Nitrosospira lacus: one gene and its partner. The protein of the gene in region 1 interacts with the protein of each later gene in a pairwise test. Links are inferred from orthologs where the notes say so. Each region holds a gene or a part of one and is shown on either strand. Other genes may lie near its edges.

What was found.
Region 2: the proteins of lpdA (region 1) and odhB interact in binary tests that used the Escherichia coli proteins (3 or more experiments, as listed by UniProt). The link is inferred for Nitrosospira lacus from one-to-one orthologs.

What each region holds. Positions count from the first base shown.
Region 1 is NZ_CP021106.3:1,078,646-1,085,490, forward strand. Bases 2,611-5,595 are described here. They hold lpdA (dihydrolipoyl dehydrogenase), read left to right. Parts: upstream 2,611-3,200; coding sequence 3,201-4,991; downstream 4,992-5,595. Other genes in these bases: EBAPG3_RS04775 (glutamate-5-semialdehyde dehydrogenase), read left to right, coding at 2,611-3,118; EBAPG3_RS04785 (lytic transglycosylase domain-containing protein), read right to left, coding at 5,119-5,595. Outside these bases: leuS (leucine--tRNA ligase), read left to right, coding at 1-212; EBAPG3_RS04765 (LPS-assembly lipoprotein LptE), read left to right, coding at 243-734; holA (DNA polymerase III subunit delta), read left to right, coding at 789-1,799; more of EBAPG3_RS04775, read left to right, coding at 1,853-2,610; more of EBAPG3_RS04785, read right to left, coding at 5,596-5,817; EBAPG3_RS04790 (IS4 family transposase), read left to right, coding at 6,173-6,845. UniProt on the Escherichia coli protein: Lipoamide dehydrogenase is a component of the glycine cleavage system as well as of the alpha-ketoacid dehydrogenase complexes.
Region 2 is NZ_CP021106.3:1,421,226-1,427,955, forward strand. What follows is about bases 2,486-5,355. They hold odhB (2-oxoglutarate dehydrogenase complex dihydrolipoyllysine-residue succinyltransferase), read right to left. Parts: upstream 4,595-5,355; coding sequence 3,377-4,594; downstream 2,486-3,376. Other genes in these bases: lpdA (dihydrolipoyl dehydrogenase), read right to left, coding at 2,486-3,302; EBAPG3_RS06365 (2-oxoglutarate dehydrogenase E1 component), read right to left, coding at 4,610-5,355. Also shown: hisD (histidinol dehydrogenase), read right to left, coding at 1-846; hisG (ATP phosphoribosyltransferase), read right to left, coding at 860-1,522; more of lpdA, read right to left, coding at 1,857-2,485; more of EBAPG3_RS06365, read right to left, coding at 5,356-6,730. UniProt on the Escherichia coli protein: E2 component of the 2-oxoglutarate dehydrogenase (OGDH) complex which catalyzes the second step in the conversion of 2-oxoglutarate to succinyl-CoA and CO(2).

The DNA of each region.
Region 1 (6,845 bases):
CCGATAGCACAGCTTTGGTGCAGGATGAAATTGAGCTGGTGGTGCAGGTCAACGGTAAACTACGCGGTCAGATACGTGTCGCCAAAGATGCCAGGCGAGAAGTGATTGAACGTACGGTGGCGGAAAACGGTCAAGTACAGAAATTCATCGCCGGAAAGACAATAAAGAAGGTGATACTGGTGCCCGGCAGGCTGGTGAATATCGTTGTGTGAAAACTAGGCATCACACTTGAGGATTTAACCATGAAAAATATCTTGTTGGTTGCATTGTGTTTCGTGCTCACCGCATGCGGCTTCCAGTTGCGTGGCCAGGCTTCGCTGCCGTTTGAGACCATTTATGTTTCCTTTCCTGTGGGGCATCCTATTGGCATCGATGTCAGGCGTCTTATTCAGGCCGGTACCGCCACGCGTGTGGTTGATAAGGCGAAAGATGCACAAGCCACGCTGGATATCATCAGTGTAGTGAATGACAAACAAATCATGTCGGTATCGGGAGGCGGAAGGGTGCGCGAGTTCGAATTGCGTTATCGGGTTTCTTTTCGCCTCTATGACGCCAAAGGAGTAGACCTCATTCCCACCAATGAGATTGCCCTGCGTCGCATCATTCCCTTTACAGACGCGCAGGTCGTGGCAAAGGAGGGCGAAGAGGCGATGCTGGTCAGGGAAATGCAAAGCGACTCCGCGCAGCAAATCTTGCGGCGGCTGGAGTCGGTGAAAATAGCGGCAACCAAATAATCCTGTCCTCCGCAGCGCGGTCCAAGTGCCGGATTCAGGTAATAGTTTAGAATCATGCGAATCAATCCCGAGCAACTTACCCGGCATCTTCAGGCACAGCTTGCACCGCTCTACACGGTGTTTGGCGACGAGTTGCTACTGGCTATCGAGGCCGCCGATTTAATACGCGCCAGGGCGCGTCAGGCGGCCTATATCGAGCGGGAGATCTTCACGGTAGATCATCATTTCAATTGGGCTGCCTTGCGCCAGAGCAGCAGTAGCCTTTCGCTGTTCGGGGAACGCCGTATAATGGACATACGTATCCCGTCCGGCAAACCGGGGATTCAAGGCGGTGCGGCGATAGAAGCGTATTGCCGTGCACTGCCGCCCGACACCCTCACGCTCGTCACCCTGCCCAGAATCGATAAGCAGGGTTCGGCGGCAAAATGGTTTCAGGCGCTTGAAAAATCGGGTGTGATGATTCCAGTCCTTCCGGTGGAGCGTAACCGTTTGCCCGCATGGATAGGTCAGCGGCTTGAAATGCAGGAGCAAAACGCCGAACCCGAGACATTACAATTTCTTGCGGACAAGGTGGAGGGCAACCTGCTTGCGGCCCACCAGGAGCTCAAGAAACTTGAGCTGCTCTACCCGGCGGGAATATTGTCTTTCAATCAGGTGAAGGACGCGGTGCTGGATGTGGCGCGTTACGACGTTTTCAAACTGTCTAATGCGATGATGGCGGCGGATACCGTGCGGTATGCCCGGATATTGGAAGGCTTGCAGGGCGAGGGTACGGCATTGCCGTTTATTGTCTCCACCCTCGCGGGACAGATTCGCTCGCTAATTATCATTCTGAAAGGACGGGATTCAGGCAAGTCACTCATGCAACTCATGAATCAAGCCCGGGTATGGGGAGATCAACAGAAAATTGTGGAAAGTGCAGTCAGCCGCCTCCGGGCGAAGCAGCTGGTGCAGGCCTTGTTGCATACCGCGAAAATAGACAGGATCAGCAAGGGCGTTGCGCAAGGGGACGCGTGGGACGAATTGATGCAGCTGGGATTGCGTTTTGTGGCAGGCAAGCGGTGACAGCCTATATCAGTCATGAGTGAGCCGATTCATTGTCTAAGCGGAAACGGGATATGGATATCATCGACATAAAAACTTATATGCAATCAATAGGGCGCGAGGCTCGCAGCGCATCGCGCCTCATCGCCACAGCCGAAACAGCCGCCAAAAACCAGGCGCTCACCCTAATGGCGATGGCCATCAAACGCGATGAGCAGGAGCTGTTGGCCGCGAACGAGCGGGATGTGGAAAGCGCGAAAGCCAGAGGACTGGATGCGGCCCTGATTGACCGTTTAACGCTTACCTCCAAAGGTATTGCCGGCATGGCGGAAGGCCTGTTGCAAATTGCCGCCCTGGCGGATCCGATTGGTGAGATCAGCGATCTGAGTTTCCGCCCCACCGGCATACAGGTAGGAAAAATGCGCGTGCCGCTTGGCGTGGTAGGCATCATTTACGAAGCGCGCCCGAACGTGACGGCGGACGCCGCGGGATTATGCCTCAAGGCGGGTAATGCCGCCATACTGCGCGGCGGATCGGAAGCGATCCATAGTAACCAGGCCATCGCGGCATGCGTAAAGGAAGGATTGAAAGCTGCGGGATTGCCCGAGACTGCGATCCAGGTGATCGAAACCACTGACCGGGCCGCAGTGGGAGAGCTCATCACCATGAAAGAGTTCGTCGACGTGATCGTGCCGCGTGGCGGCAAGGGGTTGATCGAGCGTATTTCCGATGAAGCGCGCATTCCGGTCATCAAGCATCTGCATGGCGTATGCCACGTTTATATAGATGACGGAGCCGATCTGGATAAGGCCATTCGCGTTGCCGACAACGCCAAGACTCAGCGCTATGGAACCTGCAACACCATGGAAACGCTGCTGGTACATGAAGCCATCGCCAGGAAAGTGCTGCCTCCGTTGTGCAAAATCTATCTCGACAAGGGAGTGGAGTTGCGGGGCGATGCGCTATCTCGTGCCATCGTGGCGCAAATGAATGAGGCGACGGAAGAGGATTGGCACACCGAGTATCTGGCGCCGATCCTGAGTGTGCGAGTGGTTAGCGGACTGGATCAGGCCATCGAGCACATCGCCGTTTATGGCTCGCAGCATACCGATTCAATCATTACCGAGGATTACAGCCGCGCTCGCCGTTTCCTGCGCGAGGTCGATTCCAGTTCGGTAATGGTAAACGCATCCACCCGCTTCGCCGACGGGTTTGAATATGGCCTCGGTGCGGAAATCGGCATCTCCACCGACAAGATTCACGCGCGGGGTCCGGTGGGACTGGAAGGATTGACCAGCCAGAAATTCATTGTGCTGGGCGACGGACACATCAGGCAATAAAACAGATCAGGCAATAAATATTTCCAACAAAGAAAGCCAAGAGGTTAAGAGAGCTCGGTTTCTTCCCTACATAAAGTTTGCTATGACTCAGTTGATCGAAATAAAAATCCCTGATATCGGAGATTTCACGGATGTTCCCGTTATCGAACTGCTGGTGAAGCCGGGTGATACGGTGGAAAAGGAAACATCGCTTATCACGCTGGAAACCGACAAGGCGACGATGGAGATTCCCGCGCCTCAAGCTGGCACGGTAAAGGAGGTCAAGGTCAAGATCGGCGATAAGGTTTCGGAGGGGACGATCATACTTGTGCTGGAAACAGCAGCGAAACCGGCTGAGCCGGTTAAAGCGCCCGTTTCATCATCTGTACCTGCTCTCGAGTCCCCTGCGGGGGTGGCTTCAGCACCTGCGCCGGTTAAGCCCTCTCCTGATATTCCGCAGGGTGATATTCATGCCGATATCGTGGTACTCGGTGCGGGGCCGGGCGGTTACACGGCTGCATTTCGCGCCGCCGACCTGGGCAAGAAGGTGGTCCTGATCGAGCGTTACCCCGCCCTTGGCGGTGTGTGCCTCAATGTCGGCTGTATTCCCTCCAAGGCACTCCTGCACGTGGCGAAGGTCATCACGGAGGCGGAGGAAACGGAGCGTCAGGGGATCGTTTTCGGCAAGCCCGCCATAGAACTCAATAAGCTGCGGACCTGGAAGGAATCCGTAGTGGGTAAACTCACCAAGGGACTGGCAGGGTTGGCGAAGCAGCGCAAGGTGCGCGTGGTACAAGGAAAGGGCACATTCACGTCACCCAATATGATCCAGATGGAGACATCCGATGGCCTGAAAACCGTATCTTTCGAGTCCTGTATCATCGCTGCGGGATCCAGCGTGGCGCGTATTCCCGGCTTCCCGTATGATGATCCGCGACTCATGGATTCGACTGGCGCGCTGAAACTGGACGATATTCCGCAGCGCATGCTCATCATTGGCGGGGGCATTATCGGCCTGGAAATGGCGACCGTTTATGACGCGCTCGGGTGCAAAATCAGTGTGGTGGAGTTGATGGATCAGTTGATCCCCGGCGCGGACGCGGATCTCGTCAAGCCGTTGTATCGGCGCATACAGAAACGCTACGAAGCGATTTACCTGAAAACCAGGGTTACCCGGATCGAGGCGCAAGAGGATGGCTTGAGTGTCACATTCGAAAGCGCATCCGATGCTGTTCCGGCACCTGAACCGCAGCTTTATGATCGCATTCTAATGGCAGTGGGGCGTCGCCCCAATGGCCGCGATATCGGTGTGGGAAGTGCCGGGGTCACAGTGGATGAGCGCGGCTACATCCCGGTAAACAAGCAGTTGCGCACCAACGTGCCGCACATATTCGCCATTGGCGATATTTGCGGCGAGCCTATGCTGGCGCACAAAGCCTCGCACGAAGGCAAGCTTGCCGCGGAAATCATCGCGGGTGGGGAACACACAAAAGAGGCGGCATTCGATGCACGCGCCATCCCGTCAGTGGCCTACACCGATCCGGAAATCGCCTGGATGGGCCTGACCGAAACCGAAGCCGGCAAGCAAGGCATCGAGTACGAAAGAGCAGTGTTTCCCTGGGCAGCGAGCGGCCGCGCGATCGCAATGGCGCGCGACGAAGGGCTGACCAAACTGCTGCTGGACAAAAAGACCCGCCGTATTCTTGGTGCTGGCATCGTGGGGGTTAACGCCGGCGAGCTGATCGCCGAAACGGTGCTGGGGCTTGAAATGGGCGCGGATATGGAAGATATTGGTCTCACCATCCACCCGCATCCCACCCTGTCTGAAACCGTCTTTTTTGCCGCCGAAATTGCGGAAGGGTCGATTACTGATCTGTATATGCCGAAGAAATGAGGATAATCCCGAGCGATATGACTACCTGTGCCGGAAACCAATTATTTCTGGGTTATTCGCTGAGCGAAACCACGATCGATCCTTGATTGTTTCTGATTCGCAGCCTCTCTGTTAATTGCCCGCACTTTTAGATCCCTCGCCGTATCTGAGGCAGCTTCATGCTGACCTGATATTTGCGATAGAGATCCAGTACCTTGGGCACATACATCCGGGTCTCTTGAAACGGTGGAATTTGATTTCCATATTTGACGACATTGTTCTCCCCCGCATTGTAAGCAGCCAGCGCCAGGCTTACATTGCCGTTGAACATTTTCAGCAGGTCGCTCAGATATCGGGTACCTGCGTGAAGATTCTGCACGGGATCGAAACGGTCGGTGGCGCCATATCGCCGCGCGGTATCCGGCATGAGCTGCATCAGGCCTGCCGCACCTTTTTTCGACACCGCCATGGCGTTGTAAGCCGATTCCGCGGAAACCACGGCATGTACCAGCGCACTTTCCAGGGCGTAAATCCTGGCGATCTCTTCGATGATGGCGCCATACTGAACCCTGGCCAGCTTGTCAGAGCGCCTGTCACGGGTACCGGGAATTGTTTTCCGGGCTACGGCGTCGTTAGCCGCCGTAAATGGAACATAGCGTTTATCCGTGGGTACGTTACTGAAATGTGCGACGCCATCCTCGTCGGTAAACCAGTAGATAGTGGCGTTGGCCGGCTGGGCAGCCAGGCCGCATGCCAGCAAGGCCGTCAATATGAATGGGCGTGGCGAAAAAAATTTCATGACCCTGCCTGGTGGAAGGACGATTTCGTTCTCTTGCTTTTTCTTCATTTGATTCAGCAGAAATTATACCCATCGTCGGGGCAACGACCAAACTGACTATTTGTAAGATCGTATTGACTTAACGGCAGAAACCGCTGTTTGCTCAAGTGATCTGCAATTACCGTACCGTGTCATCAGTACAGTAGTTTTCCTGCCAGATTCCGCTCCATGGATACGAGTGCTAATGGTTCAGCCTTCGGTCTCTGATGAAAATTTCTGCTGGATTCAAGTATGGGGTAATATTGTTTCAATTTGAGTGTGAGGCACTGCTGTCCCACAAAACCGCTAAAAAAGGCCTGAATATCCTTTGTTGATTTACAATGAGTTTCTCGACAACTCTTTGAAAGACAAAGGAATCCAAGCCATGGCGCATTGTAATACAGTCTTCTTGCAACTGCTTAAAATTGTTGGCAGACATGAATTTGAAGCGATCGCTTCTTTGCATCACCAAGGCCAGAGGTTGCGCAAGACCAGCCGCTGGGCACAGTTTGTTGCCATGGTATTTGCACAGTTGAGCGGGCGGCAGAGTTTGCGTGATATTGAAACCAACCTGCAAGCACAACGCCAGCACAGCTATCACTTGGGCAGCGCGCCCATTTCCCGGTCCAGTCTGGCACGCCTGAATAACCAGCAACCCGCTAGTTGTTACGAAGCGCTGTTTTACCGTCTGTATGAGCGCTGCCTCAAGCGGGCACCCAAGCACGGCTTCCGCTTTAAGAATCCGCTTTATGCGCTGGATGCTTCTCTCATTGATCTATCGCTCAAGCTTTTTCCCTGGTCGCATTACGCGTTGGGAAAAGGCGCCATGAAGTTACAGGTTGGACTGGATTTAAGAGGCAATCTGCCCGCATTTGCCACCCTCACGGAAAGCAGGAAGGCGGATAGCGAGTGCGCCAAACTGCTTGCCTTGCCCAAAGGCAGTATTGTGGTATGTGATCGCGGCTACAATGATTATTCCTGGTACAAGTTACTGACCGGGCAGGGGGTCTTTTACGTCACCCGACAACGGGGCAACGCCACTTATGAAGTTATTGAAC
Region 2 (6,730 bases), 340 kb from region 1 along the record:
GTCGATAAAAGCAGCGTCGGGAGAAAGCAGGATCGCCTGGGCCAGTTCATCATGTTCAGCTTGCGAAAACAAATCCATCGCAATCCAGTCAGGATTGGTTTTGCCGTCGCAAATCACCAGGATTTCGGATGGGCCCGCTACCATATCGATGCCCACAGCGCCAAATACGCGGCGCTTGGCGGCCGCCACATATTCATTGCCCGGTCCGACGATCTTGTCCACGCGCGGTACGGTCCCGGTGCCGTAGGCCAGTGCCCCGACAGCCTGGGCGCCGCCTATCGTGAACAGCCGATCCACTTCGCAAATCGCCGCCGCAGCGAGCACCAGATTATTCCTTTCTCCGCCGGGAGTGGGTGTCACCATGATAAGTTCGCCGACCCCCGCCACCTTGGCCGGAATTGCATTCATCAGCACCGACGAAGGATACGACGCCTTGCCGCCGGGAACATACAACCCGACACGGCTGAGGGGGGTTATTTTTTGGCCCAGCAGCGTGCCGTCAGGTTCCGTATAACTCCAGGAGTGAGCCAATTGCTTTTCGTGGTAAGCGCGTACCCGTGCGGCGGCCTGTTCCAGGGCATTACGTTGATCCGCGGGCAGATCCCGCAGAGCTTGCTGCAGGCGGTTCGGAGATAATTCAAGCTCCGCCACCGAGTTTGCATCCAGATGGTCGAACCGAAGCGTGTATTCCAGCAGGGCTTCATCGCCGCGTTTTTTGATATCCGTGAGAATACCGGCAACGGTCAGATCTACCGCCGCGTCGTGCACGTCTTCAAAGGTCAGCAGTTTTTCCAGCGTCGCATGGAAGCCGGCATCGGCGGAAGATAATTTCTTGATCTGAATCATAAATGATTTATAGCTATACCATCGTTTCTTCACCTTGCTGGATTGCCGCCGAGAATGCGTCCAGCATCGGTTGTATGGTCGCCCGCTTCAATTTCAATGCGGCCTGGTTGATGATCAGCCGGGCCGAGATCGGCTTGATCTCTTCCACTGCCTTAAGATGATTGGCCTTTAGCGTATTGCCACTGGAAACCAGATCGACAATTGCCTCCGCCAACCCTACCAGAGGCGCAAGCTCCATCGAGCCGTAGAGTTTGATGAGATCCACATGCATGCCTTTTTCGGCGAAGTGTTCGCGCGCCGTACGTAAATACTTGGTCGCTACCCGCAGCCGCGCTCCCCGGCGTACAGCGGATTCGTAATCGAAGTCGTCGCGTACCGCAACCATCATGCGGCAGCAGGCGATATGCAAATCCAGCGGCTGATAAAGCCCCGACCCGCCGTGTTCCAGCAACACATCCTTGCCGGCGATGCCCATGTCCGCCGCGCCGTATTGCACATAAGTGGGTACATCCGAAGCACGCACGATGATAAGCCGTACGTTATCGCGGTTGGTGGCGAGGATCAGTTTACGTGACGTCTCGGGGTCGTCCAGCGCGAAAACGCCCGCCGCTTTCAATAGTGGCGCGGTATCGTCGAAAATGCGGCCCTTGGAAAGGGCAATGGTGATGCTGGTCATAGAGAATCCGGAAAAAACCTATTTTACCCCAAAGCGGCTACGCTGGGCTTGCCGAGCAATAGCTACAAAATTTAATCGGCAGTAATTTTTGATTTAATTCTTCATCTTAAGGTTAAGGCCACCGGTTTTGGCCGGTCAGCTTAGTCGCGATATTTCACGAACGTCAAATTACGACCAAGTTACGCTATACGTTTTGCGTAGGCACACTGGTTGCAGACTTCAGTCCGCAGCGTGCGGAGAGGTGTGGGAGCAAGCCGAGCAAATGTATCGGCACATGAACGAAAGGGGGACAATCGCGCCACATCCTCATTTCCGTCCCCAACCTCAGCCCGATTTATATATGTACCGCCCGCTTCGCCACCCCCAGCGCCGCTTCGTGCAAGACTTCCGACAGCGAGGGATGGGCATGAACGATGCGTGCGATATCTTCGCTGCTGGCCGCGAATTCCATTGCTACCACCGCTTCGGCAATCATTTCGGAGACGTAGGGACCGATCATGTGGACGCCGAGGATGCGATCTGTGTTCGCCTCGGCCAGCACTTTGACGAACCCGCCCGTCTCGCCCAATGCGCGCGCGCGTCCGTTCGCCATGAAGGGAAATTGCCCCCCTTTATATGCGATGCCCGCGGTTTTCAATTCCTGTTCGGTCTTGCCTACCCAAGCGATTTCCGGTGAGGTATAGATCACCCAGGGTATGGTGTCGAGATTCACGTGTCCCGCCTGACCTGCAATGGTTTCGGCTACCGCAACGCCCTCCTCGGAGGCCTTGTGCGCCAGCATGGGTCCGCGCACCACGTCACCCACGGCATATATGTTCGGCAGGCTGGTGCGGCAATAGCTGTCAACGGCGATGTAACCGCGGTCATCCAATCTCAGCCCTACATTTTCCGCACCCAGGCCAGCGGTGTTGGGTACCCGGCCGACCGCGACGATCAGTTTGTCGACTTCCAGTTGTTGCGCCTTGCCCTCGGCGTCAGCATATTCCACCGTAATGGTCTCTCCGGTTTTGATCCCGCTGATCTTGATACCTGTTTGTATTACCAGCCCTGTTTCTTTGGTGAAGATTTTTTTTGCTTCCTTTGCCACCTGTTCGTCAGCGGCCATGAGGAATCCGGGTAGTGCTTCAAGGATGGTGACTTCCGAACCGAGTCGCCGCCACACGCTGCCCATTTCCAGGCCGATTACGCCCGCGCCAATTACGCCCAGCCGTTTTGGTGTTTCCGTCAGCGCCAACGCGCCGGCATTGTCCAGTATCCGCTCATTATCCACCGGTGCAAACGGCAATTGGCGTGGTGTCGAACCCGTGGCGAGGATGACATGTTTCGCCTCGACGGTGTCGGCCTTATCTCCGTTTTTCACTTCGATTTGCCAGAGCACATTGCTGACGTCATATTTGACGCTCTTGAGCAGCGTTCCACGCCCATGTATTGATGTTACCTTATTTTTCTTGAGCAGCATGGCAACCCCACCGGTGAAGCCGGCGACGATTTTATCCTTGCGCGACATCATCGTGGAAACATCCATGGACAGGCCTTCCACCTTGATTCCGTGCGCCGCGAACTTATGCGCGGCACGCTCATAATTCTCCGATGATTCCAGCAGCGCTTTCGACGGAATGCAGCCGACATTCAGACATGTGCCGCCGAGGCTGGCCTTGCCTTGAGGATTCTTCCACTCATCTATGCAAACAGTATTCAGTCCCAGCTGCGCGCAACGGATCGCCGCCACATAGCCGCCGGGACCGGCACCGATTACCGCTACATCAAAAGATTGGGACATGCTGGTACTCTATGAAAAGAATGAAAATGAACCATAAGAATATAGCCTAGCAAAAGTGAAACGTTACTTGTGCATCAGGTTTCCAATAACGGGCTCATCGGATATTCCAGCGCTTCTTTCATCGCCACCAGCGAAAGCACCGCTTCGCGCCCGTCAATGATCCGATGATCGTAAGAGAGGGCAAGGTAGGTCATTGGTCGAATCACTACTTGGCCATTCTCGGCCACTGGACGGTCCTTGGTCGCATGAATGCCAAGAATGGCGCTTTGCGGCGGGTTAATGATGGGTGTGGAGAGCATCGAGCCGAATACGCCGCCATTGGTAATGGAGAAGGTGCCGCCCGTCAACTCTTCCATGGTCAGCTTGCCATCCATGGCGCGTTTGCCGAAATCGGCGATCTGCCGTTCAATACCGGCCTGCGACAGGGAATCGGCATCGCGAATGATGGGGACCACCAAGCCACGAGGGCTGCTTACGGCAATACCAATATCGAAATAGCCATGGTAGATGATATCGCTTCCATCCACCGACGCGTTGACAATGGGGAATTTTTTCAGCGCCGCAACCGCCGCCTTGACAAAAAACGACATGAGGCCAAGCTTGACGCCGTGCTCTTTCTCGAATTTATCCTTATAGCGGGCGCGCAAGTCCAGGATTGCCTGCATATTGACTTCATTGAAGGTGGTCAGTATCGCGGCAGTGGATTGCGATTGTACGAGACGTTCAGCGACACGCACCCGTAACCGCGACATGGGCACCCGCTGCTCGGGTCGATTGCCGGCAGGTATAGGCATGGCCGTTACCGGTGGTGGCGGGGGTAACGGGGTTGAGGGAGTGGGTGAGGGTTTGCTTTTCACGTGTTCCGACACATCCTCCTTGGTAATACGGCCGTCACGCCCGCTACCCTTGATCGAGCTGATTTCTTCGGCTCCAAGGTTGGCCTGGACCGCCAGATTCCTGGCGGCAGGCATCATCGCCGGGGCTGACGTTGCGGCAGAGGCAGCGGCTGGGGCAGGTTCCGCCGTGGCAGCGGCGGTAGAGGTTGCGGTTGCGGCGCCGGTATCTATGGTGGCAATGATCTCACCGCCCACCACGGTTGCTCCGTCGTTCTTGATGATCCTGGCCAACACTCCCGTGGCGGGGGCCGGCAATTCCAGCACGACTTTGTCAGTCTCGATATCGATCAGATTTTCGTCGCGGTCAACATATTCTCCCGCTTTCTTATGCCAGGAAAGGAGCGTGGCTTCCGCCACCGATTCAGATAGTACTGGAACTTTGACTTCGACTAGCATGGACCAACCTCCTGGTTAAATTCTTTCGCGAAACGCCGCGGCCACCAATTCCTTCTGCTGGAAATTGTGCTTCGCCAGGTATCCCACCGCCGGGGATGCCGAGGATGCACGCAATGCGTAGCCTAGCGCCTGGTCCGGCCGCTTGTGCCGCAGCAGGTAGTGCTGGATGCGATGCCACGCTCCCTGGTTGCCGGGTTCTTCCTGGCACCAGAGGATATCCCTGGCTTGCGGATAACGATTGATTTCAGTCTGAAAGTCGTCGTGTGGAAATGGGTACAACTGCTCGATACGGATAATCGCGACATCTTCGATCTGCTGCTCCCTGCGGTATGCCAACAGATCGTAATATACCTTTCCACAGCAGGCGACAACGCGACGCACATTTTTCGGGTCAAGCTTCCGGGTTTCCGGAATCACATTCTGGAAATTGCCATCGGCGAGTTCCGCAAGACTCGATACCGATTCCTTGTGGCGCAACAGGCTCTTGGGGCTCATGATGACAAGCGGTTTGCGCAGCGGACGGATCATCTGCCGTCGCAACACATGGAACATCTGTGCCGGCGTGGATGGAACGCACACCTGGATATTGTATTCCGCGCATAGTTGCAGATAACGCTCCAGACGTGCCGAGGAGTGTTCCGGTCCTTGCCCCTCGTAGCCGTGCGGAAGCATCAGCACGAGACCGCATAGCCGTCCCCACTTGGCCTCGCCGGAGGCAATGAACTGATCCAGCACTACCTGGGCGCCATTGGCAAAGTCGCCAAACTGCGCCTCCCACACCACCAGTTCATCCGGCTCCGCGGTTGCGTAACCGTATTCAAAGCCGAGTACCGCTTCTTCCGACAATACGGAGTCGATTATCACGAAATCCGGCTGTCCCGGCGCGATATGGCGCAATGGCACATAGGTGCCTTCGTCCCATCGCTCCCGGTTTTGGTCGTGCAGCACCGCATGCCGGTGGAAGAAAGTTCCACGTCCGGAATCCTGGCCCGAAATGCGTATGGGAAAGCCATCTTTCAGAAGTGCCGCGTAGGCGAGATTTTCAGCCATTCCCCAATCCAGCGGCAGTTTTCCTTCACCCATCAGACGGCGATCGGCGATGATCTTTTCCACACGTGAATGCAATTTGAATTTGGCGGGAATATCAGTCAGCCGCTCCGCCAGATCCCGTAATTCGGATCCCGCCAATCCGGTCTTTACTTTTGCATTCCACTTGCCATTCTTCAGAAATGGCGTCCAGTCCACCGCCTTGGGCGATTTGTAGTCATAAAGAATGGTTTTATTAGGATTGCGGCCCGCATCCATATCATCGCGATAAGCCTTTATCATCTGCTCAGCCTCACCGGCACGAATGATACCCCCCGTCTCCAGTTTATCGGCATAGAGTTTGCGCGTACCGGGATGGCAGCCAATAATTTTGTACATCAATGGCTGAGTCACCATAGGCTCATCCTGCTCGTTATGGCCGAGTGTCCGGAAACAGACCATGTCCACGACCACGTCCCTATGGAATTTCATCCGGAAATCAAGCGCGATTTCGGTCACCATGATGACCGCTTCGGGATCGTCGCCATTGACGTGAAAAACCGGCGCTTCGATCATTTTCGATACATCGGTGCAATAGAGCGTGGAGCGGGCGTCCCTCGGATCAGAGGTGGTGAAGCCGATCTGGTTATTGATGATGATATGCACTGTGCCGCCGGTGCCATAACCACGCGTTTGCGAAAGATTGAGGGTTTCCATCACCACACCCTGGGCGGAGTAGGCGGCATCGCCATGCAGCAGCACAGGCAGCACCAGATTGCCATCCCTGTCTTGCAAGCGGTGTTGACGGGCACGTACCGAGCCTTCCACCACCGGGTCCACGATTTCCAGATGCGAAGGATTGAATGCCAGCGTCAGGCGCATGACACCCCCAGGCGTGGATACCGCCGAGGAAAAGCCCTGGTGATATTTGACATCGCCTTCAGTCAGTTCTTGCGGTTGCTTGCCTTCGAATTCCTGGAACAGATCAGCGGGTACTTTACCCAACGTATTGACCAATACGTTAAGCCGTGCGCGATGCGCCATACCGATGACCATCTGCTGCACGCCCATCTTGCCGGCACGCTGCAGCAAGTTATCCAATAGCGGAAT